Regions from separate parts of the Paenibacillus sp. E222 genome, predicted to be linked through region 3. Evidence: predicted binding sites of a transcription regulator. Region 3 holds the regulator's gene; each other region holds the start of a gene.
The links. Region 3 encodes LexA, which represses DNA repair genes until DNA is damaged. Its sites were predicted from a motif close to CGAACATATGTTCG; they were not measured.
Positions count from the first base shown of each region.

Region 1: a site for LexA is predicted at 8,283-8,296, ahead of HW560_RS16595 (YhjD family protein). Genes of this name have one in related genera too.
Region 2: a site for LexA is predicted at 2,469-2,482, ahead of addB (helicase-exonuclease AddAB subunit AddB). Genes of this name have one in related genera too.

Region 1 is NZ_CP058552.1:3,691,831-3,701,891, reverse strand. It holds gene HW560_RS16645 (Gfo/Idh/MocA family protein) at 1-546, opposite strand, end outside; gene HW560_RS16640 (TVP38/TMEM64 family protein) at 747-1,358, shown strand; gene msrA (peptide-methionine (S)-S-oxide reductase MsrA) at 1,487-2,449, shown strand; gene HW560_RS16630 (helix-turn-helix transcriptional regulator) at 2,647-2,850, shown strand; gene HW560_RS16625 (hypothetical protein) at 2,850-3,248, shown strand; gene HW560_RS16620 (lipid II flippase Amj family protein) at 3,287-4,087, opposite strand; gene HW560_RS16615 (DUF2188 domain-containing protein) at 4,315-4,785, shown strand; gene HW560_RS16610 (YitT family protein) at 4,995-5,717, opposite strand; gene HW560_RS16605 (nucleotide-binding protein) at 6,671-7,708, shown strand; gene HW560_RS16600 (hypothetical protein) at 7,705-7,938, shown strand; gene HW560_RS16595 (YhjD family protein) at 8,341-8,727, shown strand; gene cysK (cysteine synthase A) at 9,008-9,967, shown strand.
Region 2 is NZ_CP058552.1:3,335,851-3,345,911, reverse strand. It holds gene addB (helicase-exonuclease AddAB subunit AddB) at 1-2,403, opposite strand, end outside; gene HW560_RS14925 (class I SAM-dependent rRNA methyltransferase) at 2,867-4,243, opposite strand; partial or broken gene HW560_RS34420 (Na/Pi symporter) at 4,867-5,304, shown strand; fluoride riboswitch at 5,479-5,562, opposite strand; gene HW560_RS33855 (Na/Pi symporter) at 5,536-5,868, shown strand; gene HW560_RS14915 (NUDIX hydrolase) at 5,928-6,362, opposite strand; gene mtaB (tRNA (N(6)-L-threonylcarbamoyladenosine(37)-C(2))-methylthiotransferase MtaB) at 6,473-7,819, opposite strand; gene HW560_RS14905 (16S rRNA (uracil(1498)-N(3))-methyltransferase) at 7,822-8,586, opposite strand; gene HW560_RS14900 (site-2 protease family protein) at 8,725-9,402, opposite strand; gene prmA (50S ribosomal protein L11 methyltransferase) at 9,406-10,061, opposite strand, start outside.
Region 3 is NZ_CP058552.1:4,166,341-4,176,401, reverse strand. It holds gene HW560_RS18925 (carbohydrate ABC transporter permease) at 1-573, opposite strand, end outside; gene HW560_RS18920 (ABC transporter permease) at 586-1,515, opposite strand; gene HW560_RS18915 (HAD family hydrolase) at 2,085-2,891, opposite strand; gene HW560_RS18910 (hypothetical protein) at 2,919-3,431, opposite strand; gene HW560_RS18905 (DUF896 domain-containing protein) at 3,558-3,767, opposite strand; gene HW560_RS18900 (LysM peptidoglycan-binding domain-containing protein) at 3,864-4,241, opposite strand; gene lexA (transcriptional repressor LexA) at 4,548-5,174, shown strand; gene HW560_RS18890 (aldehyde dehydrogenase) at 5,286-6,587, opposite strand; gene HW560_RS18885 (CatB-related O-acetyltransferase) at 7,145-7,804, shown strand; gene HW560_RS18880 (YolD-like family protein) at 8,229-8,564, opposite strand; gene HW560_RS18875 (hypothetical protein) at 9,186-9,473, opposite strand; gene HW560_RS18870 (SOS response-associated peptidase) at 9,742-10,061, shown strand, end outside.

The sequences.
Region 1 (10,061 bases), 470 kb from region 3:
ATACCATAACATTAGGTCAAGGATATGAATCAGATCATCATAGATGGTTTCCGCAGATGGACGATCCTGAATACCTGTCCGATGTTTAGTAACTGTCAGCGATTCAAAACCCTGTCCAGCCTGCATCCATTCCTTCGCATTTTGATACAACGGTGCAAATCTCCGGTTAAAACCTACCGCCAAAAGAAGACCCTGTGCTTCCGCAAACGCGGTCATTTCTTCCGACTCCCGCAACGTATAAGACAGCGGTTTGTCCACGTATACTGCCAGCCCCCGCTCCAAACATTGCATAACGATGTCAAAATGAGCTTCTGTCGCTGTATGTACAAACACTGCATCCAGATCCCAGGACAACAATTCTTTCATATCCGTTGTTCCATTGTTTAATCTATAAGTATGCTGTATTTCCTTGACCGGCTCGGGAGAACGGTTCATAATCCCCGTAATTTCCACGTTCGCGTGGGCAGTCAACAGCGGCAAATATACTTTGCGCGCAATATCTCCGAGTCCGATGATCGCAGCACGGGTTCGCTTGGTTGTTTCCATTATGATCATTCCACCTTCAGATGAGTTCTATATTTCTACGTCCTATAGTGTAACCCTTCAGACACCAACATGCCAGTGATTGCAGCTAGAACCAGCACGAATTGTCCATCCTTTGGGTGAACGTGGTAAACTTTAGAGAGATAGCAATACGGATTGGGAAACGATAAGCCCTTCCTGGTCTGAAAGGAGCGTTTGGGATTTTGCGAAAATGGTTATGGCTCCTCCTATATGTTTTACTTGCCGGAGTCACGTTTATTTACAGATATGAACTGCTGGCCTGGACCGATCTGCATCAGTCCATACCACTTTTACTCGCCATGGCAATGTTGTTTGCTCTTGTACCCGTAATTCCGTACAAAATCGTCATTATTGCCTTTGGCTATAGTTACGGTACCGCAACAGCAGCCTGGATATGCTGGCTTGGCACTACGCTTGCTGCACTGCTTGTATACACTGGAGCAAGAACGATATTTAGAAATCAGGCCAGATCCTATCTCGAACGCATTCGGGTTTTGAATCGATTCACAACATGGATGGAAGCTCATCCCTTCATGGGTATCATGTCTATGCGACTGCTGCCCATCGTTCCCCAAATGGCGGTTAATATCTATGCAGGCATCACCTACACCCCATTCTGGGTGTTCATGGTTGCGACAGCGATTGGCAAATTGCCTGCTATTTTTGTTTTTGCCTATGCGGGTTCACAAGCAGAATCATCAATCTGGGTGAGCCTGTTAATCCTTTCCGGTTATCTCGTGTTCATGACGATAATATTGTTCTTGTTTCGCTTGCGCTCTCGTAAAAAAGTCTAATTCGGAATAGTCAGACACTGTTCAGATTCATCCTCTTTACGATCCTGCTTGGTTGGCTTGCCAATTCGGGATATAATAGAAGAGTAAGCCAAAATATCATTCTTCATCAGAAATGGAGTGACTATAGCATGGAACAACATACTAGTGAAAAAGCAACTTTTGCAGGCGGGTGCTTCTGGTGTATGGTATCCCCCTTCGAGGAACTACCCGGTATTCATAAGATTGTATCGGGATATACAGGAGGACATACGGAGAACCCAACATATGAGGAGGTCTGCTCGGAAACGACAGGTCACGTAGAGGCCGTTCAAATTACGTTCGACCCTGCCATCTTCCCATATGAGAAACTCGTTGAATTGTTCTGGCAACAGATCGACCCAACGGATACGGGTGGACAATTCCATGACCGTGGATCATCTTATCAGACGGCCATCTTCTATCACAGTGAAGAACAACGCCAGATCGCAGAAGCTTCCAAAGCAGCTTTGGCACAAAGCGGACGTTTTGACAAACCAATCTTCACACCGATTTTGCCAGCGAAAACGTTCTATGAAGCAGAGGAGCATCACCAAGGTTACCATCACAAAAACCCTGCTCACTATAAACGGTACCGTAAAGGTTCTGGACGTGAAGACTTTATCGAACGCAACTGGTCCGGCAAAGTGGATAAAGACGGCCTGAAAGAGCGTCTGACGCCGCTGCAATATGAAGTTACCCAGAACAACGCAACTGAACCTGCGTTTCATAACGAATTCTGGGATCACCATGGTGACGGAATTTACGTGGACATCGTATCCGGTGAGCCACTGTTCAGTTCCACCGACAAATACGATTCCGGCTGCGGCTGGCCAAGCTTCACCCGTCCACTGCGGGACTACAATGTGAAGGAAAAAACGGATCTCAGCCACTTCATGATTCGTACTGAAGTGAGAAGTCGTGAAGGAGATTCCCATCTGGGTCACCTGTTCAACGACGGCCCTGCCGAAGCTGGTGGAATGCGTTATTGCATCAATTCCGCTGCCCTTCGTTTTGTACCCAAAGAAGACCTTGAAAAAGAAGGATATGCCGAATACGCTGTACTGTTTAAATAAGATAAGATAACATTCACATAGAATTACCTTAAAGAGCAGCGGAAATTTTCCGTTGCTCTTTTGGTTGTATATTTTGCCCATTCTCCGCTGGGATGTAAAGAGTTCTTGACATACGAATGATCAGTCATATAAAATCCAGGTGTAAAGAGTTCTTGACACAATTGAGTTCATCGTGCCATGTAAAGTGAGGTTTGTGGATGCAAAATCGGATAAAAGTACTGCGTGAGCTGAAAGACATTTCACAAGGCAAACTTGCCGAACAGTGTGATGTCAGCAGACAGACGATTAATGCTATTGAAAACAACAAGTATGACCCCAGTTTACCACTGGCTTTTGCTATCTCAGAAGCACTGGAGGTCACGATTGAACAGTTATTTATGTATGAGAGGAGAAAATCCTGATGAGGTCAAGAAACTGGATAATAGGAATTACAGGTTTATCGGCACTTCTTGTGCTTGGAATGGTGATATATCGGACAGCTTTTGGGAAATCCGTTGGACTCGGCGAAATGGTAACACTTGGGGCAATCATGATGCTTTTCATGTCAACCGTGACATGGGGAACAAAGGCAGATCAAGATCATGTTCGTGAAGACGAGGAATTGGGTAGAAAAATTACGGAACAGAGCTCGAAGCTGGGGTATTTTCTACTGACATTCTTTATTCTTATCGCTGTTGCTATAGACCATTGGATGCATGAAGAACCCAGTCTTCTGCTTCTCTCCTTACTAGGGCTCTCCATGGTGATCCTACCCTTTCTTGAATGGATTCAGATGCGAAAGTACAGATTATCGGAGTAATTCCGAGATCCTCTTTTGACTTTTGCATTCCTACTCTATCACATCATACTCACAATCCAGCCGATCCAGTAAGCAAATGGAATCAATAACAACTGAGCCAGCAATGTGCCAAATAAACGGGATACAAGCATACAGCCATAAATCTGATTCATTCGATTCAGCCGAATTTCACCACGCAGAGATTTGTCGCTAAGCAGCGAAATACGAGGATCAATCAGGATGGTTAACAAAATGGTCGCTACTCCATTAATGAGTCCGGTGGATTGCGAAGCAGCTACAGCCTGCCCTGGATAAAGATACGCAGCGTACAGACTGGACAGGACTCCAGTCGTATAGATTGCTGTCACCGCTATGTTCAACGTCATAAGACGTCTCGGCATTCCGTTGTGTACCAACAGTTTTGCCATTTTCCATGATGGTGGAGTAATATAATACATCGCGTTTTTGATCTTGCTGCGTTTTAGCAGACCTCGAACCATCGAAGGAATTGATCCTGCCTCCTCAAAATGAACGACCATTCGGGAAGCGAGCTTGACCATCGTTGGAAAACTTATAATCGCCAAGGCTGTTCCAACCGTAGCCGCGCCCATCAGCCAGTGCAGTTGCGCTGCAAAGTGTGGGTTCCCTCCATTCGTCGCTGTATCCACGAGATTGCCTACCATCGGCCCTTGGGCCATATTGGAGGTACGCGACACCAGCAGCAAAATTCCGGACAGGGACAAGGCCAGCGCGATTCTGCGAGTACGCAATCCCCCAAGACGCAGCGCATAGGACAGACTGTCAGCCGCATGAATAAGCATGGTAAATAACATAGGAATGGCTAGGCTCAAACTAAACATATGTAAAACTCCTTATCTATTTCCTAATGTGCTTCTATCTGTACTTTTCAAGCTTGGAAGTATTATACTCCTCATCCACATAAAAGTATAGAAAAGCACTAAGAATTTGAACGGTATAATGCACCAAAACTATACCATCCGCTTAAGGGTTCTCCACAAATAATCGTTTATTCATCCGGGTAAAGGGTAATATACAAATAACTTATATTGTACAGGAGGGAATCAATATGCCGTGGAACAAACAGGATTATCCCGTTTCCATGAAAAATCTGGAGCCTCGTGTCAGAGATAAGGCCATTGAAATCGCCAATGCACTGCTGGATGACGGTTACGAGGAAGGACGCTCCATTGCAATCGCTACTGCCAAAGCGGAAGAATGGGATGAGAATCATCCCACATCGAAAAGTTCGAAGCAGACTACCAAATCTTCATCAGACAGCAAATCGGACCATGGAAAATCTTCCTCTCCACGCCGTCATTCCGAACCTGTCTCTTCTTCCAAAAGCCATGATAATATTCATGTCGTTCCTACCGATTCAGGCTGGGCCATCAAGGAAGAAGGTCAATCCAAATCTCTGGCTACGTTCCGAACCAAAGCAGAGGCTGTAGATGCTGCCAAAGAAAAGAGTGAAAAACAGAACATTCGAGCTATTATCCATAATGAAGATGGACAAATTGCCTCTTCCATCAAGCCTTGAGTGATCTGTTCTAAAACTTGAGTAAATCTGTTCTAAAATAGGATATATCGTAAATGTACACGTCAATTTTTTACTTAAGGCAAGCAAAAAAGCCCTTTCGCCGCTAATGGAATAATTCCCATCAAGCATGCAAAAGGGCTTTGTGTTTGGTATGAGGCAAGCCCACCTTACTCGAACAACATTCATTACGAATAGGGGGATCTTTACGTTTAATGCGAAACCCCTCTAGCCACCGGAGCTCGTTGTGAGGCACCGCTGACTACTTTGGCTGCAGTCGATACAGGCAGCTTCACAGCTGAGGTCGTAACTGTCCGGCGAGCCGGGAAACTGACCATGTACGTAATGACTTTACTGGCAATCCATACGGCCAGAATGGTATATAAAGTTTCTTTTACCGGTAGAAAGAAAAGCGACAATCCGAGTACAAACGCATCGCTGACAAAGAAAACCGTTCCCAGCTTCCAGCCCTTCCAACGGCTAATGAGCACCGCCAGAATGTCATCTCCACCTGTCGCGCCTCCGAATCGAAGCACCATACCAGCTCCCACGCCCGTGATAACACCGGACAGGACTGCCGGAATCCACAGATTACCGTGAAACGGAATGACCAGGGTGGAGTACCGCTCAAACCCGTCATAGAACAATGAGAATGCGGCCACACCCAGCAGCGCCTGAATCATGAACTTCCAGCCCTTGATGAACCAGGCCAGAATCATGACTGGAATATCCAGCAGCAGCATACCGATCGCAGGTGATAAGCCTGTCGCGTACTTTCCAAGCAGGGCCAGACCGACAAATCCGCCCTCCGATAAATGATTCTGAAAATTAATGTGATAGTAGGCAAATGCCAAAATAAATGTTCCGAGCAGCATAATGGCGAACTTTCCCGCCTCTGTCTTAACTTGTTGTAAGGTTAACGATGTTCTCTTCATTCAGGTTCCCTCGCAGTTTGTAAAGGTTGGTTTGCACCGACCGTACCCTGCAAAAGGCAAGCCTGGAAGAAATCATCGTATTTGTCCTTCGAATAGTATTCATTCCAATCCCCTCTTTCGCAGAGTCAGCCGTTTTTTTTCTTTACGGTGATGTACTCTACAAGGGGCGCTAAGTGTAAGAGAGATCGTAACGTTTCCAGATCGTCCTTGGGGAGATTATCCTTCGGGAACTCATGGTATCCTGATCCTTTCTATCTGTTGGTGGTTAGCTGTGCCAATTAAACTGATGAATATTACACCTTGCATAAGACCATATAAACTTTACACTTAACCACTTCGATTGCAGTACCCTCTTTCGATCGCTGTTATCCCCGGATTTTTTGATTCCCTTTTCCAAAGGAGAAAATTCGTTGAATAGCTTATGCTTTCGAAGCAGCTTTCTTTCAGAAAGCTTTTAGGCGAGCGCTTCGCTTCTCCAGACGGGTTCTGCACTCTACGTTCTCGTGTAAAAATTTAGTTCACCTTATATAGACATGTGTAATGTTCAATTCAGTTTAAAAATCTAAGCTAACTTGCTTGTTCTTCTATTATATAACACCGATGTGATTGGGTCGAAACAGCAGATCCTTCAAAAATGCGCAAAAAGCGCACTCTGGCCTGCTTGAGCCGTCAAACAGCCACACCAGGACAAGCTTCTCTACCTAATGGTGCTACCTGCTCCTTCATTCTATGACTGAAGCTTCCAAATATAACTGTCCAGTCACCCAACTGTGACAATTTGGGTCCATTTTTTATTTTTCCGCGGATTTTAAAGGAATCATTCCCCTCTTGCACATACACTATAGCAGATGTAATCGGCTTTCTTGGTCCAGATAAACGTTTCCAGACTTACTCTGCTGTTTATGGTATAATATAACAATTGATTCCCACTACCGTTTAAGCGAGGCGGATTGATGAAAACGTTAAAGCCAAGAGTCTTTATTGGCTGCTCGCTGGAAGCGAAGCCGATTGCAGCCGCAGTACACGAAAACTTGCGTTTCTCGGCCGAAGTTACCCCTTGGTACTCCGGAGTTTTTAATCCAAGCAGTTATACCATGGACGATCTGGAAACAGAAGTGCGTACGACTGACTTTGCCATTTTTATTTTTCATCCGGATGATATATCTAAAATTCGCGGGAAGTACTATGCCTCTGTCCGTGATAATACAATGCTGGAAATGGGTTTGTTTATGGGTCGGCTAGGACGAAAGCGTATTTTTTTCATTCTCCCTGAAGATATTACGGACATCAAGGATGCCACAAAAGTTGAAGGGCTGCGGATGCCCACCGATCTACTAGGTTTAAATCCGCTGGTTTACGAAATTCGTTCAGATGGGAAATGGGCGCCAGCCGTCTCGGTGGCCTGTTCCAAAATCGCCGACAGCATCGAAGAACAGGGACGATGGAGCGATCCCGAAGTGGAACAAATCATTGAGAAACACAAAAGGTCTGAGGGCGAAGCCCGGTTGCAGTTGCTCAAGCTGCTGCGATTCTTCAGGGAGTTACTGCGTACCCGCAAAGCAGATGCAGTTATGCTGGAGCGAATGAGCGATGCACTTCGAAGTGCATTTGTCTCCCTTCCTCCATTTGCCGTGCGCGGGACTGCCATATACCGTACAGATGACAGTGGTCATATTGAACAATTATGTGGTAATGTTGGGGAACCGGGGAGAAAATATAACTTGTCCGCCAACGACGACAAACCGCCCGATGATCCGAAGCGAATTCTGGTTATTGATTCTTACCTGGAGAACAAAATCAAGATCAATCTCTACGACGACTACCTTGAGAAAGAGTATCTGCTATGCTATCCTGTAGCCAAGAGGTATGTAATCACAGTTCATATTATTGGACATATTGAAGCGGATGAGGCGATATTTCAGCAGATGGATTTGGAGAACCGTCATCTGTTTAACGCCATCAACGATTTGTTAGGAGGCGAACCGGAATGAAACCGGAAACGAAAAAAATAAGCAAGCGCTGGGGCAGCGACAAAAAAGTACGCCTCAGTTCTGCGCCCGAATCATCACGACCGGTTCCGGAACCCAAGGAAGAAGATCGTTTCCACAAACCGGCCGTACCGCTGACTACGATTGGCCCTTCGCTGAAGGGTAAGGAAAGACCTTACAAAGTGATTCTGGAAAAAGAGGCTCTTTATGAGAAGCCTCAGTATCTGGCTTAACCGCTTCATGCTCATATACAACTCTGCCGTCTGGTTCGGCAGATCATCTAGCCCCGCCACCCAAGGCAGGGGCTTTTTTGTTGCAACACTTTCGCATTCCTTCATAACCTTCGCTAGTACCAACGGTCTAAAAGCGCTCTAGCTCTTCATCTCTTCCTCTGATGCATTAAGTCGATTTCTTTATGCCCTTAGGTTTCCTGCAAAACCCAAAAATTATACCTTATTTTGGAGAAGGCTTGTCCCTATTTCACCTCCTCAAATCTCAGCATAAATCGCTTATGGACTGCTTCCAATATTTCTCGGTTGTATTGTGTATCATCATTGCATATATTGATTATAATATAAGAACATACGTTCTGTAAATAAGAACATGTCCGAATTCAAGGTTAAGGAAGTGAAAGTATGTCATCATCCCCTTCCGCCCCATCCCCTGCGGATGAAGACCACCGATTGATTAAAAGCATGGTTGTACGCACCCTGCTGCTGGATGTGCTTGAACGGGATATTCGCACACTGGATACGTTGCAGCTGAAAATGCCAGAGGTCTACATTCTGTCTCTAACCCGCATTCAGAATGATGTACTCAAGGAAATGCTGACGCTTCGCAAACAGATGAGAACTCGTGGTGTCAAGGTTCTGGAGGAGAAGCGGCAAGTCGATGGAATCGAGACCCAGTATCTGTGCAGAGGATATTTGCAGCGGTTCTATATGCTGTGGACGTTTGCGCGGAATGAAGTCAAAAAAGAGCTTAGTCGGCATCTGGATATGGATTTGACCCAGCCGTTATAGCTGATTCATCTGCTTAATGTACCCGTTATCGTTTGAATTCACATTTCTTAGTCCACTTCGTTCGCTTACTTCTCAGACTCCCCACCCTTCTGCCTAATCGAAACAGGTTGACCCCGGGAGGGTGCGTTCATTAAGATAGAATAGACTTGTCTGGACATTCCGTTCAGACTAGCAATGAAAATGGATTCTATAAGCAAACAAGCCTGCCTGCCATTAATGGCGGACAGTCTTGTTCATTGGAATTGCTTTTAACGTCTTATCAATCAAGGAGTTGTACTTCATGGACTTGAATTTGCATTTAATTAAAAATCAACCACCCGCACATACAGGCATTGCCGCAGATGTTACCGAACTGATCGGCCAGACACCTGCCGTCAGACTGAACAGACTTACAGGCAGTGATTCCGCTGACGTATACGTCAAGCTGGAATATTTCAATCCCAGCGGAAGCGTCAAAGACCGTGCCGCCTATAACCTGATCGTTCAGGCTGAACGGGCAGGCCTGCTGCTTCCCGGCGCAACCATTATCGAACCAACCAGCGGCAATACTGGCATCGGTCTGGCGATGAATGCTGCTGCCAAAGGATATAAGGCTATTCTGATCATGCCGGACAACATGTCTAAGGAACGCATCAACATCCTGAAAGCCTATGGCGCAGAAGTCGTACTTACCCCTGCTGCGGAACGGATGCCTGGCGCGATTCGCAAGGCCAAAGAGCTCCAGGCCGACATTCCGGGAAGCTTCATTCCCCAACAATTCGAGAATCAGGCAAACCCGGATATTCACCGGATCACCACGGCTCCCGAAATTATGCAGCAGATGGAAGGCAAGCTGGACGCCTTTATCGCCACGGCGGGAACAGGCGGTACGATCACCGGAACGGGAGAAGAACTGCGCAAGCAGCTGCCGGACATTCGTATCTATGCGGTAGAGCCAAAAGGTTCACCTGTGCTGTCCGGCGGCGAGCCCGGACCCCACAAGCTCGTCGGTACAAGTCCGGGGTTCATTCCGGACATTCTGAATACCGACGTGTGGGATGCCATAATCCAAGTGTCCGATGAGGATGCACTGGATACGATGCGGCAGCTTGCTGCCCGGGAAGGGCTGCTGCTCGGCCCTTCCTCTGGTGCTTCGGTGTGGGCCTCCCTTCGCATCGCGAAGGAACTGGGGCCGGGGCACCGGGTGCTCTGCATTGCGCCTGATACCGGGGAACGGTATTTGAGTATGGGTATTTTTTAACACAGCATAAATCTGTACACATCAAAAAGGGGCTTCCATGTCCCAAAAGTCATGAACCCATAAGTTATAAGCTTGACAGAGGCCCTCCCCTTAT
Region 2 (10,061 bases), 830 kb from region 3:
CACAAACCGCTCCATTCGGGAGACACTCGTCCTTACCTCTGTACCATATAATCTACGGCTCGTAGCGGTACGCAGAGGTAACGCCCGATTGCGATAAAAAACAGATCCAAGCAATTGCTCCAGCTGAGGTCTGCTTGTCTCCCGAGAGACATGCCAGTTATAGATCGCCCACCACATTTCAGGGATATCTTCTCCACGGCGCCATCTTCGCAATTGTCCAATGAGATAAGAGAGGCTCTGACCAGGATGGTTAACATAAGACCAGTGTACCTCTTCAGCATCCGTAACCGGCGGTTGGGCAAGCAATGGCTGCTCATGCAAACCGAACATTTTCCGTACATGTCGTACAATTTCCGAGGGCAGTAATGTTTTCCCTTCATCATCTGCAACGGGATGACTCATCCATAACTGCTTGCTCGCCGCGGTCAGGGCTGAATAGATCAGAAAGCGTTCGTCCAGCATTTGTCTTGTTGCTCCGGGACCAAGCCCCAAACCTCTCTCCGTTAACAGCAGCCGTTCCTGCTCGGTTAATACACCATCATCCTGAGGCACGGCAGGCAGTTCACCATCTACTGCACCCAGAATAAATACGTACTTGATATCCTGAAGACGTGTACGATCCATCGATCCAACCAACACCTGATCAAGCGCTGGAGGAACGAGTCCCAGTTTCAGTTCGGTCAATCCGGTCTCCATCAGCCCTGCAAACAGATCGATATCCAACCGTTCGGCTCCCATCATATCAACCATCTGATCTAATAGATCTAGGACGGCACCCCACATTTGACGATGCTCTCTCGACCGCTCCGGATCACCCTGGGCCTTGGCTTCTGCAGACATCTGATCCAGCTTCCAAGGAATCTCGGCATCTTCCAGTAGTCTATATAGCGCCGCACATTGGTCTTTAGCTGTCTTTGCCTTGCTTATTCGTTTCTCAAAAGCACCCAACGGGTCAACAATCACCGTTCGGCATTTTTCCATTAAGGACAGCATCTGCTCCCGGCCCCGGCTGCGGACATCCTGGTCGTTGTCTTCCAGAGACAGGCTGGGTACATACTTCCATGGCTTGCCATCTGTCCAGCGGTATCCGTGAATTCCACAAGCCAATATATAATTTTCAAGCTGGTCCATATCTTCACGCGTGATGGAACCGTCTCGTGGAAGCAGCAGATCCGTTTTTACACAGCGAAATACATCCTCATAACGCCAGCGACGGCGAACGATATCGAGTGCTGAACGAATAAATTCCGATAATGGATGATGTAGTTCATTTCTTCTCCGATCCAGAAAGACAGGCACGCCATAGTCCCTGAATAGGGGCTCAGCAATGTCGGCATATGTATCCAACTGACGAACAAGCACTGCCATATCTCGATAACGCGCACCTTCATCTTGCGCCAGACGACGCATCTCACGAAGTGCTCCTTCCATCTCAGCCCGGCGGTTCTCAGCAGCGTAAAGTCGGACACCTGCATCACGCCCCTCACTCTTCCAGCGAACTCTGCGATCAAAGCCAGCCTCCAAATGGGCCAGTCCAGGACTGCCCTCATATCTCGGCAAAACTTCCGGTTGAAGCACCGTTGTCTCATTAAGGACACCCAGATCCTCGGCCATGCCTTTGAGACGTGCGTATGCACTTGCTGTGGGATGGAACAGTTCCAATTCTCCTGGAAGTGCGCCGTGGTCGTATGCACGATCCAACGTCAATGCAATTGTAACGGAAGAAGCTTGCAGCATCAGTCTTCCAATGACACTCATTTCCTGCGGGGTAAATCCCTGAAATCCATCGATCCAGATCTCTGCATCTTGCAGCAACCTACTCTCCGGCAATCGCTCTGTCAGTTCAGTCAACGTGTCTTCATCATCGATATATAGTTCGGTTAATTCCTTTTCATAGTCACGGTATATAAGAAGCAAGTCATGCAGCTTGTCTCCCAGAATCGGTGCAGAAGAGGAAGTATTCATTGCGGAAAGTCCTTCTTCCAGTGAAGTAGGGTCAAGTTCATAACGTTTAAACTCACTGTATAAATCATTTAAATCTCCTATAAATCCCAGCTGACTGCCCGATGCTCCAAACAGCTTCAATTCTTCCTTACGACGCTGGAGCACTTTGTAGAGCAGCATTTTTTTGCCTTCAGCTCCAATGGGAATACGGGCAGAACCACCTGCCTCCTGCATGACCCGATAGGCCAATCGGCGAAAACCAAGCACTTCAGCACGCATGGTACCTTTAATAGCACCAGAAGAAACCAGCGACTGTTCGGTTCGAAACGAACTCTGTTCCGGGACTAGCAGAATCAGTGGTTTACCTTGTGGTTCCTTTTGAAGCAGGGATGTGATTTCCCGGGTAATCAGCGCACTCTTGCCGCTGCCTGCCCGGCCAATAACAAAGCGTACGGACATGTTTAATCCTCCAAACCATCACGAACAAGATTTTAATTCCCAGTATAACATATCTGACTTGGTTCGGAACATACGTTTGCCACTATCCGGCAATTCCAGAGAGCTTTTGCATGAGCATAGCAAAAAGGGGATATCCCATAAGTCATGAATATGACAGAGGACATCCCTTGTTAGCGTTATTTTGTACTAATGAACCTGAGACACGCTATGCGCTCCCATTAGCCCAGATCTAAGATCTAACGAATCACAGAGACGTTATTTCGGCGATTCGATCCATTTTTTATGTTTTGACACCGTTTGATGACGGAATAGCGTGACTGAGGTTCGTTAAATCTGGCAACCGTTGATAATCCACCTGTTAAGATGTGATAGGTTCGTTAGCGCATGGAGCGAAGTGGAATTCCTTTTGAGACAGCCCCTCTTTGCCAAAATAGATGAACGATCCAATACTGATATCGCTCGATTAATTCTTTTTGCTGCGTACTTCGAAGATGGCAAATTTCAGGTAATGACCTTCGTCTACCCCCAAAATTTGTGGGTGATCCTTACCAGCTGCTTTCCAGTCGATTAGACGAAGCACTTTGCCTGCATCCTCGGCTGCATCCGCAATGGTTTCCAGGAAGAGATCCGGACGCATGTGGTATGAACAGCTTGCCGTTACCAAATACCCGCCCTCATTCACCAGTTTCATTCCTTGCAGATTGATGTCCTTATATCCACGGCATGCGCCTTTGACTGCTGATTTCGTTTTGGCAAAGGCTGGTGGGTCGAGGATGACCACATCAAATGTTTTGCCACCGGCTGCTAGCGCTTTGGACGTATCCACTTTCTGTTCGCCAGCACGTGCACGTACGTTACGCTCATCGAGGCCTTTCACCTGCTCACGCAAGTATTGGAATGCATCCGCAACGACAAATTCAACCCGGTCTGTAAACCCGTTCAGTTCTACGTTGGTACGTGCACTTTCAATCGCATGCTCTGAGATATCCAGGCAGGTTACTTTTTTGGCTCCATATTTGCAGGCGTTCAATGTGAAGCTGCCGGTATGGGAGAAACATTCCAGCACAGTGGCCCCATCCCAATAAGGGAACGTCACAACCTTGCCGCTTTTATTCACAGGAAGCAGCTGCTGCGTACCATCCTGCTCAGTCTGTTGGAGCGTAATACCGCTCTTGTAACCCCAACCCTTCATAAGCGGTTCGATGGCTGCACGATTCTCGCGCTGGTCGAAGAAGTACCCTGTCTTCTGGCCTTCCACGATATCCACCTTAATGAGCAATCCGTTCTCCGTTACCGTGACATGACGCGGGCAATCCCCATACAATGGTCCTTTCGTCTGCTCCAAGCCTTCGAGTTCACGAATGGACACATCACTGCGTTCATAGATGCCTTCCGGCTGCATCACTTCAATTAGAGCTTGTACAATCGCTTCGCGGCAACGGTCCATCCCCAATGTGAGCAATTGAACAACAAGGATGCTGCCAAAACGGTCAACGATCAGTCCAGGCAGAAAATCAGCTTCCCCATAAACAAGACGGTATGCCTCCCCATCCTGGATAAAACGCTCCCGGTGGCGTAAGCAATCGCGGAAACGCGCTGCAAAAAACGCGGTGTCCATCTGTTCAAACTCCAAGGGTTGATAGGCCACGACTCGCACTGTGATTTGAGATGCAGGATTATAGTACCCTGTCGCGAGATAGCGACCTTGGTGATTCATTACGTTGACCAGATCTCCCGGCTCGGGGTTTCCTTCAACAGAGGCGATTTCATTGTTATATATCCATGGATGTGCATGTTCAAGCCGCTTTTTGCGGCTGCGTTCCAGTGTAACTGATGGCAAGATAGATCCACTTCCTTTAATTTATTGTTCAAAAGATAGGCTTGGTGTAAAGGTGACCGCTGCGGTGATGGATTGGACTTTCGATCACTGTTGTCTCCAAATTTTATTGATTTATTATTCAGAAGGTTAAAATTTGGAGACAAAGGCGAACGCTTCGCTTCTACAGTTCCAATTCCATCCCCTCCGCTACATTTGCAGAATCTCCGTATCTTTTGAATAGGGGTGCGGTAATTGGGATGACCGCTGCGGGGATGGATCGGACTTTCGATCGCGGTTACGTCGTTGTACAGATGAATCTCAAATTCCACAGTTGCCACTGCGATGACAGAACAACCTTCCGATCGCTGTTATCCCCAGATTTTTCTGATTCCATTTCACTATAGGAAAAATCAAGGGATAAAGGCGAGCACTTCGCTTCTACAGTTCCAACTCCATCCCCTTCGCTGCGTTTGCAGAATCTCCGTATCTTTTGAATAGGGGCGCGGTAATTTGGGTGACCATTAAGATAACTTATCGGTCTTTCAAACGCTGTTAACTTCAGAATTCCGTTAGCCTGTCATGGTTGTCCTTATTTACTCATAGGATGAGAATAAGGATATGCACGGAAGGAATGATGTTAACTCATGTTCAGAGATGTTGTGCTGCCCTTACTATACGGGCTTCTTATCTTTTTTGGCGGGATGAAGCTGATGGAAACAGCCTTACAGCGGATGGCCGGGCCCATGTTGGCTGGATGGCTGGGCCGTGCTACCTCTGCTCCCTGGAAAGGCATGGCTTTCAGTGCGGGCGCTACAGCCCTGCTGCAAAGCAGTACCGCCGTCACCGTGCTCACCATTGGACTCGCGAACGCCAGATTAATTAGCTACGGACGCACACTTGGCATTATTCTCGGCACCAACATCGGGACGTGCCTGACCACCGAGCTGGTCGGACTGCAGATCGGACGGGTTTCCCTGCCTCTGCTTGCCTTGTCACTTACAGGCTGGGCCGTCTTAGTTGTGCTTGGTGAACGAAATCAGCTCGCTCCTGAACGCACACGCCGGACGCTGTCTACCATGCAATACAGCTTTCTCGCTTCAGCCGGATTTGCCCTCGTTATGACAGGCATTCAAGTGATGCAATCCATTGCCGTACCCCTGCGAAGGTTGGGCGTATTCCAGTGGTTTCTGGATCGCTCAGCCGACAGCTTGTGGTGGGGCTTTCTGGCAGGTGCCTGCCTGACGGCGCTCATTCATAGCAGCGCAGCCGTCATCAGCATGGCGATTACGCTTGCAGCCACAGGCGTACTGCCTGTGGAGATCGGCATCGCCATTGTGATCGGGTCGAACGTAGGGACCTGTATCACCGCCGTGATTGCTGCCGCTGGCGGAGCATCCGCAGGCAAATTTGTCGCAGCCTCCCATGTCGTACTAAACATTGCGGGAGCGCTGCTATTTATGCCGCTGATCGGCCAGCTGCATGCAGCTTCGGCCTGGCTGTCAGCGGATAACGGGGCGCAGATTGCGCACGCCCAGACCCTTTTTAACGTCACCAGTTCACTGCTTGCCTTGCCGTTCTGTTACTTGCCGATTTGGCACAAAAAACCACCGGTCTCCACCCCAGTGGCGAAGTCACCCATGGCCTGATGTTCGAAACTCTCTCACTCTCGACAAAAAGTAGCGATACGTCACTCAATAGAAAACAGCTATACGTTAATGCCTAATTTGTTCAGTGCCACTCGTAAAATGTCATCGTTATTATCGTATCCGCTATGCTGCTGTCTGGACCAAGCTTCTTCCGGAGCGTACCAATCTACACCTTTGATTTCTTCAATCTGAGGCTGCAGATCGCCGCTTTCCGCTTCAACGAGATAATAATGAACTTCCTTGTCCACCGGACCAAACTCAGCATGCTGATACGTATAAGCAATGATATCGACGGGTTCTACAATTCGGCCGACCATGCCTGTCTCTTCCAGAATCTCACGCAGTGCGGTTTGTTCTACCGTTTCTCCAGCTTCCATTTTGCCCTTGGCGAGAGTCGTTTTGCCGTAGCGATCTACAATCAGTTGAATTTGGAGCTTTCCGTCTTCTCCCGTGCGGTAGACGACTCCGCCTGCCGAAATTTCTTTTTTATTCATGCTGCTCTCCCCCATTACGGAATTGACTTCATCTTTTTTGGAAAAAGAAGGACCTCATCTCCACGGGTACGCTCCCCAAGGAAATGAAATCCTTGTTCCTAACGCCTCGATTACATCGCTGCGGACTTGAGATTTTCCTCCAACACACGAACCAACGTAGCCTGGCTTTCATTCACACCCGCTTCGGTCACTTTGACACGGCATACCTTGCCGACCATATCCAGGGAACCATCAAAGACCAACTGAATGTAGTTGTCACTGTAACCGTGCAGTTTACCACTGCCTTCACGGCCCTTGGCTTCACCTTCAGGAATGACATCCAGTACTTGGCCCACAAATTGCTTGGCGTATGCCAGCTGCATTTGCTCGGATAGCTCAATCAGTTCATGCACGCGCGCATTTTTGACTTCCTCATCCACCTGATCCTCCATACGTGCTGCCGGTGTTCCAGTTCGTTTGGAATAGGGGAAAACGTGCATTTCGGAAAATCCGATTTTCTTCATCAGTTCATAGCCATTACGGAACATCTCATCCGTCTCACCCGGGAACCCTACAATAACGTCGGTTGTAATTGCTACATCCGGCATTGCTTCCCGAATGCGAAGCATTTTATTGTAAAACTCTTCGGTCGTATATTTACGGCGCATACGTTTCAATACGGTATCATCGCCTGCTTGCAGCGGAATGTGGAAGTGGCGCACAAGTTTGTCTGAACGTTTAATCACATCCAGCATCCGATCATCAATCTGACTGGCTTCAATCGAACTGATTCTAATACGTTCCAGGCCCTCTACTTTATCCAAGTCCCATAGCAGATCCGTCAGATCATAATTCTCCATGTCATCTCCGTACCCACCGGTATGTATGCCTGTCAGGACAATTTCCTTGTACCCGGCGTGTACGAGTTGATGAGCCTGTTGGATGATGCTGTTTGCTTCCCGGCTGCGGGAAAGTCCACGCGACCACGGAATAATGCAGAACGTACAGAAGTTGTTGCAGCCATCTTGGATTTTCAGAAATGCACGGGTACGATCGGCAAAATCCGGTACGTCCATCTCTTCAAACACCCGCGTTTTCATGATGTTACGCACAGCATTGACGGGTTGACGTGATTCCTGAATTTCATTGACATATGGCAAAATTTTGTCCCGGTCCTGTGTACCGATAACCAGATCCACACCAGGGATGTCCAGAATTTCTGCCGGTGAAGTTTGCGCATAACAGCCTGTAACGGCTACAATCGCATCCGGGTTGCGCCGAATGGCACGACGGATAATCTGGCGGCTCTTTTTGTCGCCGGTATTGGTTACTGTACAAGTATTAATCAAGTATACATCCGCTGTCTGTTCGTCAAAGTCTACCTGATCGTATCCTTCATTTTTGAACAATTGCCAAATCGCCTCTGTATCATAAAAATTAACTTTGCAGCCTAAGGTGTAAAACGCCACGGATGGCATAATTACATTCCCCCCATTTCTCCGGATTCATATAAGACACAAGTTAGCGCCGCCATTCCGGCTGTCTCGGCCCGCAAGATGCGTTTGCCCAGTCCAACGGATACAGCACCCGCCTGATCGGCTTCAATCGTTTCCCTCTCCGAGAATCCGCCCTCAGGTCCAACAACGATCAACACTTCAGCGCTCGCACCAGGTGCAAGCTGCTCCACAAACGGCTTCAATGCGTCTCTTAACTGCTTGCCGTTTTCCTTTTCATAACAATAACATACCAGACTGTAGCCCTCAAAAGAAGATAGCAGCCCTTTCCAGGAAAGTGGCTGCTCAACGGATGGAATGCGGTTCCGATGGCTTTGCTCAGCAGCTTCCTTGGCGATTTTACGCCACCGCTCCAACCGTTTGCCTTCTTTCTTGGCATCATATTGCACAATCGTACGCTCAGACAGGAAAGGAACAAATGAAACCGCTCCGATCTCTGTACATCTTTGGATGACCGTCTCCATCTTATCGCCTTTTGGCAAGCTTTGAGCCACGGTTACACGTATACGCGCTTCATGGTCCATTTCGAGGGGCTCCACAATATTCGCTGTTACTTGCTGGGCTTCGATGCTTTCAATCTCCACCAAAGCTTCTTTGGAGTTTCCGTCACTGACAATCAGTTTATCTCCAGGTTTACCACGCATCACTTTGCCGATATGGCGCGCATCATCACCCGTGATGACCACGGAATGTTCATTAAACTGTTCTGCAGATACAAAATAACGCTGCATTCGTCTATCCACCCATTCTGTCCTGTTATGACTGGAATTCACCCCGCCTGATGGCAGGCATGAATCCAATCGCCACAGATGATCATACAACTTTTATGTCTATCTGACCAGTATTTCAGTCCCATACACCATACGTTTCTAACGATATAAACCGATGATTATCCTTGCCAGATCCACATACATATTCTGGGCAAATTGATATAGAGGTTGAATCGTCGCATTTTGCAATGGTGGAATAACAAGGATCAACAGGAAAATAAATATGGACCATTGCTCCACCCCTTGCAGTTTGCGGCTGATTGAAGGCGGCAGAATATCCTCCAGAATTCGATATCCGTCCAATGGAGGCAACGGAATAAGATTAAAGAGAAAAAGGAAAAAGTTCGTCAAGTTAAATATGGAGAAAAACATGGAGATTGCCGTAAGCAACCGTTCATTCTCAATGCCACCCAATGCCCCCGAACCAACCAGGGACGCATAGATGATCGTACCGATGATCGCGAGCAGCAGATTGCTTAGTGGCCCTGCTGCAGAGACGATAACACCCATCAATCTTGGTTTGTCAAAGTTCGCCCGATTCACTGGAACAGGTCGTGCCCAACCGAATCCAGCAATAACGAGCAATAGCACCCCAAACAAGTCAAAGTGTACGACTGGATTGAGAGTAACCCGGCCCAGCAGCTTGGCCGTCGGATCACCGAATTTGTTGGCAAAATACGCATGAGAAAATTCATGGACCGTAAAAGCAATCAGGATGGTCAGCAGGAAGAACGGCAGCTGATCCAGCGGATAACGAAAGAACGAGTTTAAGTCCATCGGTTACCTCTTTCTCGCCACAAACGCGATCCAGTCCTCATCGCGATGCACCGAACTGATTTCGAAGCCGGAAGCAACGAGCGCATCATGGACAAGCTGCTCTTTATTTTTCCAAATGCCTGAAGTAATATAAACGCCGCCAGACTCAAGCGCATGATAGACATCATCCACAAACAGCATAATAATTTCGGCCAAAATGTTGGCAACGATAACTTTCACCGGGAGCTTCACACCCAGCGCAGGGTCCTGACTGCCCAGAACAGACAACAGATCACTCTCTTTCACCGTAATTTGTTGTCCCAGCCCGTTCAGTTCCACATTTTCTTTAGCACTTGCCACCGCAACCGGATCGAGGTCCAGCGCCAGCACATGTTTTGCACCGAGAAGGACAGCTCCTATGGCCAAGATGCCAGAACCTGTACCTACGTCAATCACTTCCTCGCCACCCTGAATGACTGATTCCAGTGTACGCAGACAAAGCGAGGTGGTTGGATGTGTTCCCGTACCAAACGCCATGCCTGGATCGAGCTCAATAATTTTCTCATTCGGGCTTTCCGGCGTATACTCTTCCCATGTCGGTTTAATGGTTAGACGTTCCGAGACACGTACTGGCTTGAAATATTGTTTCCAGGCGTTCGCCCAGTCATTTTCGTCCACTG
Region 3 (10,061 bases):
TTTACTCAGCGGTAGAATGATCCGCAACAAAATGCCGTACGTATTCAAACCGTCGATTGCTGCCGCTTCCTCAAGCTCCTCAGGCATGTTTTCGAAAAATGATTTCATAATTAACATGTTATAAATGCTGATTGCACCAGGCACAACCAGTGCCCACATCGTATTATTGAAGCCTAGAGAGTTAATCAAGACATAGTTAGGAATCAAGCCGCCACTGAAAAACATCGTGAAAACTGCAAACATCGTCAAAAACTTTCGTCCCATTAATCTTTTCTTGGACAAGGCATAAGCGAAAATCGTCGTCATGAACATGGAAATTAAAGTACCTACAACCGTATATATAATTGTGTTTTTATAGTTGGTCCAGAACATGCTGTCACGAGAGATCGTCTTGTAGGTTTCAACATTAAATCCTCTTGGGATAATGCTCACCTTGCCTGAATTAATATAAGCCTCGCTACTGAAGGATTGGGCCACAACATTCAGAAACGGATAGAGCGTGATGAACACCACAAGCAGCAAAAAGATGGCATTGAACACTTTAAATACTTTGTATGATTTTGACTCCAGCATATTGCTCCTCCTTTACCACAAGCTTCGTTGTGTCAGCCTGCGTGAAATTGCATTAACCGAGAATACCAGGATCAGCCCAATAATGGATTCGAACAACCCAATGGCGGTAGCATAGCTGAAATTGCTCGACTGCAAACCTACCCGGTACAGATAAGTAGAAATCACGTCAGATGTCTCGTAGATCAGCGGATTGTAAAGGAGCAAGATTTTCTCAAATCCAACCGCAAGGAAATTACCCATGTTCAAAATCAGCAATGTAACGATCGTTGGGAGAATACCCGGTATGGTTATATGGAGGGTCTGCTTCCAACGGTTCGCACCATCAATCCGCGCAGCCTCATACAAAGAATCATCAATGGTTGTCAATGCAGCCAAATATAGAATGGCTCCCCACCCCATTCCTTGCCAAACCTCAGAAGTGATATAGATTGTTCTGAACCATTCGGCTCGCTGCATGAAAGGAATGCTGTCTCCGGTAAAAAATGATACCATTCCGTTAATTGAGCCATTAACTGCCGTTAATTGCAGAATCATTCCGGCAACGATGACGATGGACAAGAAGTGCGGAAGATACGATGCGGTCTGCACAAACTTTTTGAAGCGGTTGCTTTTCACCTCATTCAGCAGCAATGCAAAAATGATCGGAACTGGGAAGGTGAAAAGTAACGCAAGTCCACCGAGCATAAGTGTGTTTCCAAATACTTTCCAAAAGGTTGGATCTTGAATGAACATCTGAAAATACCTGAATCCAACCCACGTCTCTCCAAAAATACTGCCTCCCGGTACAAATCGTCTAAAGGCGATTACATTACCAAGCATTGGCCCGTATTTGAAAATAATAAGATAGATAATTGGAAGAATTAACAGCGAGTACAGCTGCCAATCTTTGCGAAGCAGAGCTGCAGCCGTTCTTAACCTGCTTTCTTTACGTAAAGATATCATCGTTAGTGTAGTTTTAGCGGTTTCAGACTCCATATATTATTTCACTCCGATCCTTAGCTTGATAAACTAAAAGCGTTTTCGGTCAAGTCTTATCATCTCTTCCTTTTGTAGAAGACAAGTATTTAGATGAACTTCACCCCCACTACAAAATCAATAATGTAAGCGGTATCAATTCTGGCAATCACTAGAGATACATATCGGTTAAGATGCTTACCATCATTTTGTTACTAACCACTACCTGTTGTTTTTACTGAATTAAGTGGCTTTCTTAAATTATTTAAAGCGCTTACAATAGAAAGCAAAATTAGAGCGAATAACTCCTGTTTCACTTCATTCGAGTAAGTCACAGATATCCGCTGCATTTCTTCGCATACTAGTTGTACTAGTATGTTAGTTATATTCTAAATCAGCAGTTCTATAATATCAATAACTTTTAATAAAAAATTTTATATTTCGTAATTACGGTTCAGTTCAAGCTGTCCCAAAACAAAAAAACATTGTTAGGTTTTATGGATAAAATACATCTCATAAAACCTAACAATGTTTGAGCAGTACAAGAAAAAAACGATTTATGATGCACTAATTGAGAATTCAGCAATGATTCGTTCCAATTCGGATAAATGCTTGATTTGATGGTCAGGCACATACGATTCGGTATTCTCTTTGTTCTCACGGTTAATCCAAACAGATTGAATACCTGCAGACAACGCTCCACGAATATCAGTCGTAAGCTTATCTCCAACCATTAAACTCTCCTCAGGTTGCACTCCCAGCTTACTCAATGCGTGCTCGAAGATCGAAGGATCAGGTTTTCCTTTACCGAATGTACCCGAGATAATAATTTCGTCAAAAAAAGGAGCCAATTCAGGAACGCCATCAAGCTTCTCTTGTTGTAAAGCAGGACAGCCGTTGGTTAAAAGCAAAAGCTTGAACTTCCCTTGTAGATGACTCAACGTTTCCATCGTTTCTTCATAGACATGGGGTCTTGATCTCCGCTCTGCCCCAAATTGTGAGGCGAGTTGTTCCGCCAGATCTTCACGATCAACACCCAGCTTTAACAAGCCACGACGCCATGACTCTTTACGATATGCAGGTGCAAGCTGCTCCAACTGGCGAAATTCCGGCTGATCCCCACCCGTGAAGTTAGCCCAAAGACCTTCAAACGGGTTAATCCCAATCATTTTGGTAAACGAAAAAGTTTCATAAGACTCATACAGATTACGTGCCTCATTACGAACAGCTTCTTCAAGTTCTTCGGGTTTAACACCAGTCTCTTGAGCAGCGATCAGGCAAGTCTCATGAAAGGCTTCTCGAACACTGCGCTCATCCCACAGCAAAGTATCATCCAGGTCGAACAAAATCGCTTTTAACGCCATTTCGGTCATCTTCCCCTTTATGCAAAATTACTTTTTCTCGTATGTTTCCACGGTGATTTGATGTGCTTTGGCGAATTTCAGAAGACGCTCAGTGATTGCATCGGTATCATAACGATTGAGTAGTTTGGTAAATACCCATCTCTTACCTCGTGCATTATGCTCAATCACAACCGTGCCTGGCTCAAATCTGAATTTCACGATATCGTCGACTCCAATTGAACGCTCACGGTTCCCTTTTGTCGTCAAAATCCGGTTACTTCCTATTTTGACATAAGGACGACGGAGCATGAAGATGACTGCCAAAAATACATACAGCAACATGGTCACCCAGTCCCAGGTGGTCATCGGAGCTTTGACAAGAAATGTACTCATAAAGAGGTACAGGAATGCTAGTCCGATCAGAAAAATAGGAAACAGAAGGCTGCGTCCTTTAAATACTTCCTCACCTGGTGTACCTGAAATCGGTTGACCGCTTTTTTTACGTTGCTGATTCAACTGCTTAGAATTTTTCCGAACCGTTCTCTCGAACGAACGCGACATGAGAATCCCCCTTAGATGTTCTTTGTATCGGCTTACATAACAGTAAACCAACATTTCCCCCTATAATTTGCAACCTCTAGATAACAGGAAGAAACCTAAATATCATAATGATATCATTAGGTTTCCTTAATGTTTGAGTTTGCCTTGGTGGCCTTGATCGTTCTCATCATCTACGATTTCAATCGAATCCAGTTGTTGTCTGAAATTGCTTCGAATGTTATTCAAATAGATTTCTCTAAGCTTGGCACGTTCAGCGAGCTCTTCCTCTGTCAATCCAGTAGATTTTTGCTTGCGAGCCAATTCATTAATACGTGCTACCAGACTATCTATATCCAAGCTTGTCCCCTCCAAAAATACAAAGTCATATTAACTTTGACATGATAAGGGCAGCTTGTCAAGCTGACACGCATTAATGCGTGTGAATATGCAGTTTTATTGTGTGAATTGAGGCAGTATTAAGACTTGCCCCACTTGTATTGAAGTTGATCCAAGTTGATTGACTTTCTTAATTGCTTCTATATATATACGTGTATCCATTGTTTCCGGTTTGTGATTCAATGATATACTCCATAGTGTATCTCCTTGTGAAACTGCTATCTTCCCGCCAGGCAACAGATCATTTTCATTACCAGCAAACACTGTCAATACTGTACTGCATCCAACCAGTATAATTAAGCTTACGATTATTAATTTCAAGACCCATGTTGGGACATTACCTTTTGCAAAAACCTTCTTAAAATTCCTTATGTTCGTTTCAACCACTTCTGAATGCACCGGTTCGTAAATGCTTTGATAAGTAGAATATCTCATTAAATATCGACCTCCAAACGTTTGTTCCTATCCGTTAAAATCAATATAACACGAACACTTGTTTTGTACAATAACTTTTTAGAACAATTGTTCGCTTTTTTTTGTAACATCCTACATTCCATTATCTTTCTTCTATTGTATGGGAACTGTCATTTGCAGTATTTGATTAGACTAAAAGAAATTTTTCATCTTAATTTGCAAAAAAAACATTGATTTTATGGCATTTTATTTAGAACTTATGTTTGTACGAACGGAGGTTCTATGTTATAATTTTCCCAAACGTTACTAAAATGGGGTTGATACGGTATGTCGAAGATATCCAGCAGGCAACAGGCTATTCTGGAGTTTATACGCAATGAAGTCCGGTTGAAGGGGTATCCTCCTTCCGTACGCGAAATTGGTGAGGCCGTTGGGTTGGCTTCCAGCTCTACAGTACATGGACATCTGGATCGTTTGGAGAAGAAAGGTCTGATTAGACGCGACCCAACCAAACCAAGAGCCATTGAACTTCTCAGCCAGGAAGAGTCAGAGCATTCACATCAGTTTGCTCACAGCGTTGCTCGCATTCCAGTCGTGGGTAAAGTTACTGCAGGGGTTCCAATCACAGCAACAGAAAATATCGAAGATTACTTCCCTCTTCCTACGCATTATGTAGGCGATCAGAAAGTATTTATGCTTTCGGTCGTGGGAGACAGTATGGTTGAAGCAGGCATTGTTAACGGAGACTATGTTATCGTACGTCAGCAGCAAACTGCGGATAACGGCGACATCGTAGTAGCCATGACTGAAGACGATGAAGCAACGGTAAAAACGTTCTACAAAGAAAAAGATCATATTCGTCTTCAACCGGAAAATTCGACTTTTGAACCATTGCGTTTGAAACACGTTAGCATCCTGGGCAAAGTCATTGGCCTTTTCCGTGATATTCATTAATATGTATCTTATTGTTCACTGTTTCACAATAAGATACTTAAAGAGGTTGTCCCGTTCAACGGGACAACCTCTTTTTTTCTACATATTACTTATATTGTTCTACATTAACAACTATTCGCTGCGTTTAAGAATGCTCTTATGATGAGAGAACACATCAAAACTCTGTTGACCATGGTAAGAACCCATTCCACTTTCTCCTACGCCGCCGAATGGAAGATAATGTGATGTCATATGAGACAATGTGTCATTAATACAACCACCACCAAAAGATACTTGATTCAGAACCTGATTCTGCAGATTTTCATCTTGCGTGAAGAGATATAATGCCAGTGGTTTTGGACGGCGAACAATCTCATCTAGCATCGGGTTAAGATCAGTATACTTAAACACAGGAAGAATTGGACCAAAGATCTCCTCTTGCATCACTGGGGATTTCCAATCCACTTCCCCCAGTACTGTTGGTTCAATGAGCAGCTGATCACGTTCAGATCGTCCACCAATCACTGCTTTGCCATCTTGGAGTAACACCGCTAAACGATCAAAGTTACGTGCGTTGACAATGTGCGGAAAATCAGCATTTTGCAACACATCGTCTCCAAATTTGTCCTGAATTTCTGCACCGATCAATTCCACTAATTTGTCATGTACATCCTCATGTACAAGCAAATAGTCAGGAGCGACACAGGTTTGCCCAGCATTCAGAAATTTACCACGAACAATGCGCTGAGCCGCCAGCTTCAAATCCGCATCCTGATGAACTATGACTGGGCTCTTACCCCCTAGTTCTAACGTAACTGGAGTCAAATGCTCAGCAGCTGCCTTCATAACAATGCGGCCAACACCTGTACTGCCTGTAAAGAAAATATAATCAAACTTTTCTTTCAGCAATGCTGTACTGGTCTCGACTTCTCCTTCCATAACTGCCAGGTACTCACTAGGAAATATCTCATGAATCAAATTATAAGTCAGACGTGATACGGCTGGAGTTAATTCAGACGGCTTAATAATAGCACAGTTACCCGCAGCAATGGCTCCAATTAGAGGGCCGAAAGCCAGCTGGAACGGATAGTTCCATGGTGCAATAATAAGAGCAACTCCATAAGGTTCTGGATAAATTAGGCTTGTACCATCAGGTATAGCAGAATTTGTAGGCACAGGTTTTGGTGTTGCCCATTCCTCCAAGTGTTCCAATGCAAAATCCAGTTCACCCAACACAATTCGAATCTCGGAGCCATAAGCCTCTGTTTCAGATTTATTTAGATCCGCACGGAGTGCGTCAAGAATACGTTGCTGATATTTCTCAATTCCTTGTCTTAATTGCTGAAGAGCACGAATACGGTACTCAATAGACTTCGTTTGACCTGTATAAAAAAATGTCCGCTGTGCGGAAACCAGTTGCTTCTCTTGTTCCATATTAACATCTCCAATTAATTGTTCAAAATTTAATTTCTAAAAACATAAATGAATTATAACGCAATTATATGAAACTATCAACATATAGATACTGTTGAAATAGAGGAAACAATTAATATGTACTTTCGCTTCAACGATATAATCAAAATTTAATTAACCATTCTCGTTCTTATTGTCTACATAAAACCTCAATGCTAAGATGCCAAGACCTACACTACGAATACCAGCTTTCCCTTTACCTTTTTGTTTCGGTCCCTGATCTACTACAACGTGAGATAGTAATCGTTCTCGATAGCACACACGGTTTCTGCCTATGTTATTTCTTCCTGAATTTTCTCTTCATTAAATACACTTGATATATACTTGGAATCAGGATACTTACTGCATATGTTTACGAGAATAGGATTGACAAAAAAAGAGGTCATTGCTACAATGGCCCTCATATCTTAAGGAAGGATGATTCAGATGATTCGTCGTCTAAAAAAACTAAAGAATGTGGCTACCGCATCACGCTTCTAAGTTACTCAGAAATATAACTTAGAAGCGAGGAATTTAAAATGAATATAAACCACTTTAATCACTGGTCCGAAATTAAGTATTTAAAGGACATTGTAACCAATCCATTAATTGATGTTGGCGATTACTCCTATTACTCTGGTTATTACGATAACCATTCATCTTTTGAAGATGGATGCGTAAGATATTTATGGGGAGATGAAAAATCGAGGAGCTTATTCAACCCAATTGAGGAATTTGGTTGGCAAATAGATCGATTAATTATTGGTAATTATGTATGTATCGCAGCCGGTGTCGTTATTCTTATGGGAGGAAATAACAATCACCATGCGGAGTGGATCACGGTTTATCCGTTCGCTAATCAAATTAGCCGTTCCTTCTCACCCAAGGGAGATACCATTATAGAAAGCGATGCATGGATCGGCATGAATGCCATGATTATGCCTGGTGTTACCATTGGTGAAGGTGCGATTGTTGCAGCAGGCTCAATTGTAACAAAAGATGTCGCCCCTTACACGATAGTTGGTGGAAATCCTGCAAAAGAAGTTAGAAAGCGTTTCTCAGAAGAAGAAATCATGAAGTTAAAAGAAATGCGCTGGTTTGATTGGAAAAGAGAATCAATTGAAGCAGCCACTCACTTACTTTCTGGCTCTTCTATTGATGAGTTATATGAGTACTATTTATCAGAAATTAAGGACTGAGCTCCTATATATATAAAGCTAGGTAGAATAATATTCTACCTAGCTTCTTTATATCCCCCGCCCACAAAAAGAAAAACCCCTCAGCGCTAGAGCGCCAAGGGATTCAGCTATTAGTACAACGTGATATATTAATCGCGTTCCCATTGGTGGACTTGGGTACGATTTATGTACGATGGCTTCATATTATTGTTTCTTTCATTATATAAGCGCTAAATATGGAATCCAATAGAAACAAAAGCTCGTATTCAATCATAGCTTTGCATGACTTGAGGGACGTTTGGGGGACGAGTTGGGGGATGTCCCCGAACTTCAAATGAACCGTCAGTACAGCTCCGATGGATTACAAATCATATGTCCGAAACAACCCTATATAATAGAAGGAAAAAAACTGAGCCCCTGGAGTAATCCCTTGGGGCTCTATCAATTATCGGCTTGCCGCAGTAATTTCTTCGATCTTGATCCAACTATAATCCTCATCAGCGCGTACAAGTTTAATTCTCCTGTTTGGCTTATCGATCGATGTCACAACGCCCCGCATAATCTCGTCATCAAATGGGTTAAATACAGTCAACGTAACAGAGCGGCATTCTTGGTAAGATTCCAGGATCGCTTCCTCAATGAGCTGCATTTCCTGTTCATCCAAGGCAGGCTTCCCCCGTCTCTCTTGTTCCTTCATTTCGTTTAAGTATGCTTCCCGATGTTCTGGAAGAATAATGCGAGATCCTTCAAAGATCCCGTTAGCCGTCAATTTGCTCGACACATTGCATTCCTCCTCAGTATTCAGTCCAATAGCTTAAATCATTTGGCTGCGCCGGCGACGGTGCCTTAGGAAGCTTAGGCAGCTCAGACTCTCGTTCCCAGTCTTCCAAAATAACGATACTAGCCGTATCTGACTTGTCATCCCAATGTATGTATTCCGAGGCTATAAGAGCGTCCAGGGCAGCCATGACGTCTGGCTTATGCTTACCCGTTTTAACAGTCAATTTATGGATTGTAGGCAGCCGTCGCCGCCCACCACTGTAGTTGTACAAGATCCGTAGGACCTTACGTTGATAATCTGTCAACATGTTAACCACCTCGAATTCATTATATGCGAACATTTGTTCTTTTATAAACAACAAAAAAAACCAGTCGAGCAGACCAGGTACATTTATAGTAGCACTCATAGGAGAGAGTAATAATAGCTTACACCATGTTATGTAATTTTATTCTTGAAGGCAGGTATGGAGCAGATATTGAATAAATTCATAAGTTCTTCAGACAATAGAGATGCAGGCAACAGAGTAGGTAACCAGTTTGAAGTGCATCAAGATCGTAGAATTATTTGGGATTAGCAAAAACCCGCTAACCTTAGTAGTTGGCGGGTTTTCCTTTAGTAAGTTTAGAAACCGGAATCTTGTGTAACAATTCCTGAATAATAGGCTCTTACTTGTGATGGAGTAACTTGAACGATATTCGTTCTTTGAAGAGTGCCATAATAATGATCGGCATCAGTATAAAAATAGGTTGAAGGAATATTAGCATTTGATGGGTAATCTTGATAAACGGTCACACTTTTTTGTTTGTTCATAATCGTTACATCTGAAGCTTGGCTTGCCATTACTGGCACCGATATAGACAAAAGCGCAAGAGACAAAACAGAAGCAGTTAAGATTTTTTTCAAAGCCACAAGATCATCTCCTAGTATTTTATATGTATTACACAAACAACAATACTATATTTTTTACATGTATTCATGTAACATTCGTTACATAATTAGGATAATCACACACCTCCTAACCCATAACTTACCGCATCTATCCTTTATGGCAAAACGATATAATTGGATTGAGATTTTTTAATGTATTTTTCAATCTTCAGGATTACTCCATAAACCAATGTTTGATCAATTTATTGTGTGATTATATATTGCAAAGACAATACAGGAGGTGTTTTGTATGTGTGGTAGATTTACAATCACTGACCCCATTGAAGCTATATTAGACCGGTACTATGCATCTATTGCAGATGGATTTGAGTACAAGCCTAATTACAACGCTGCACCTATGCAGTACATCCCCACCATTATAGGGAGCAAAGACGGCAATAGGCTGGGCTCACTCCGATGGGGACTGGTACCCGTTTGGGCCAAGGATGACAAGATCGGTAACAAGATGATTAACGCTCGAGCTGAGACACTAAATGAAAAGCCGGCCTTTAAACGACTGATCAGCTCCAAGCGTTGTATCATCCCATGCAGCGGATTCTACGAGTGGAA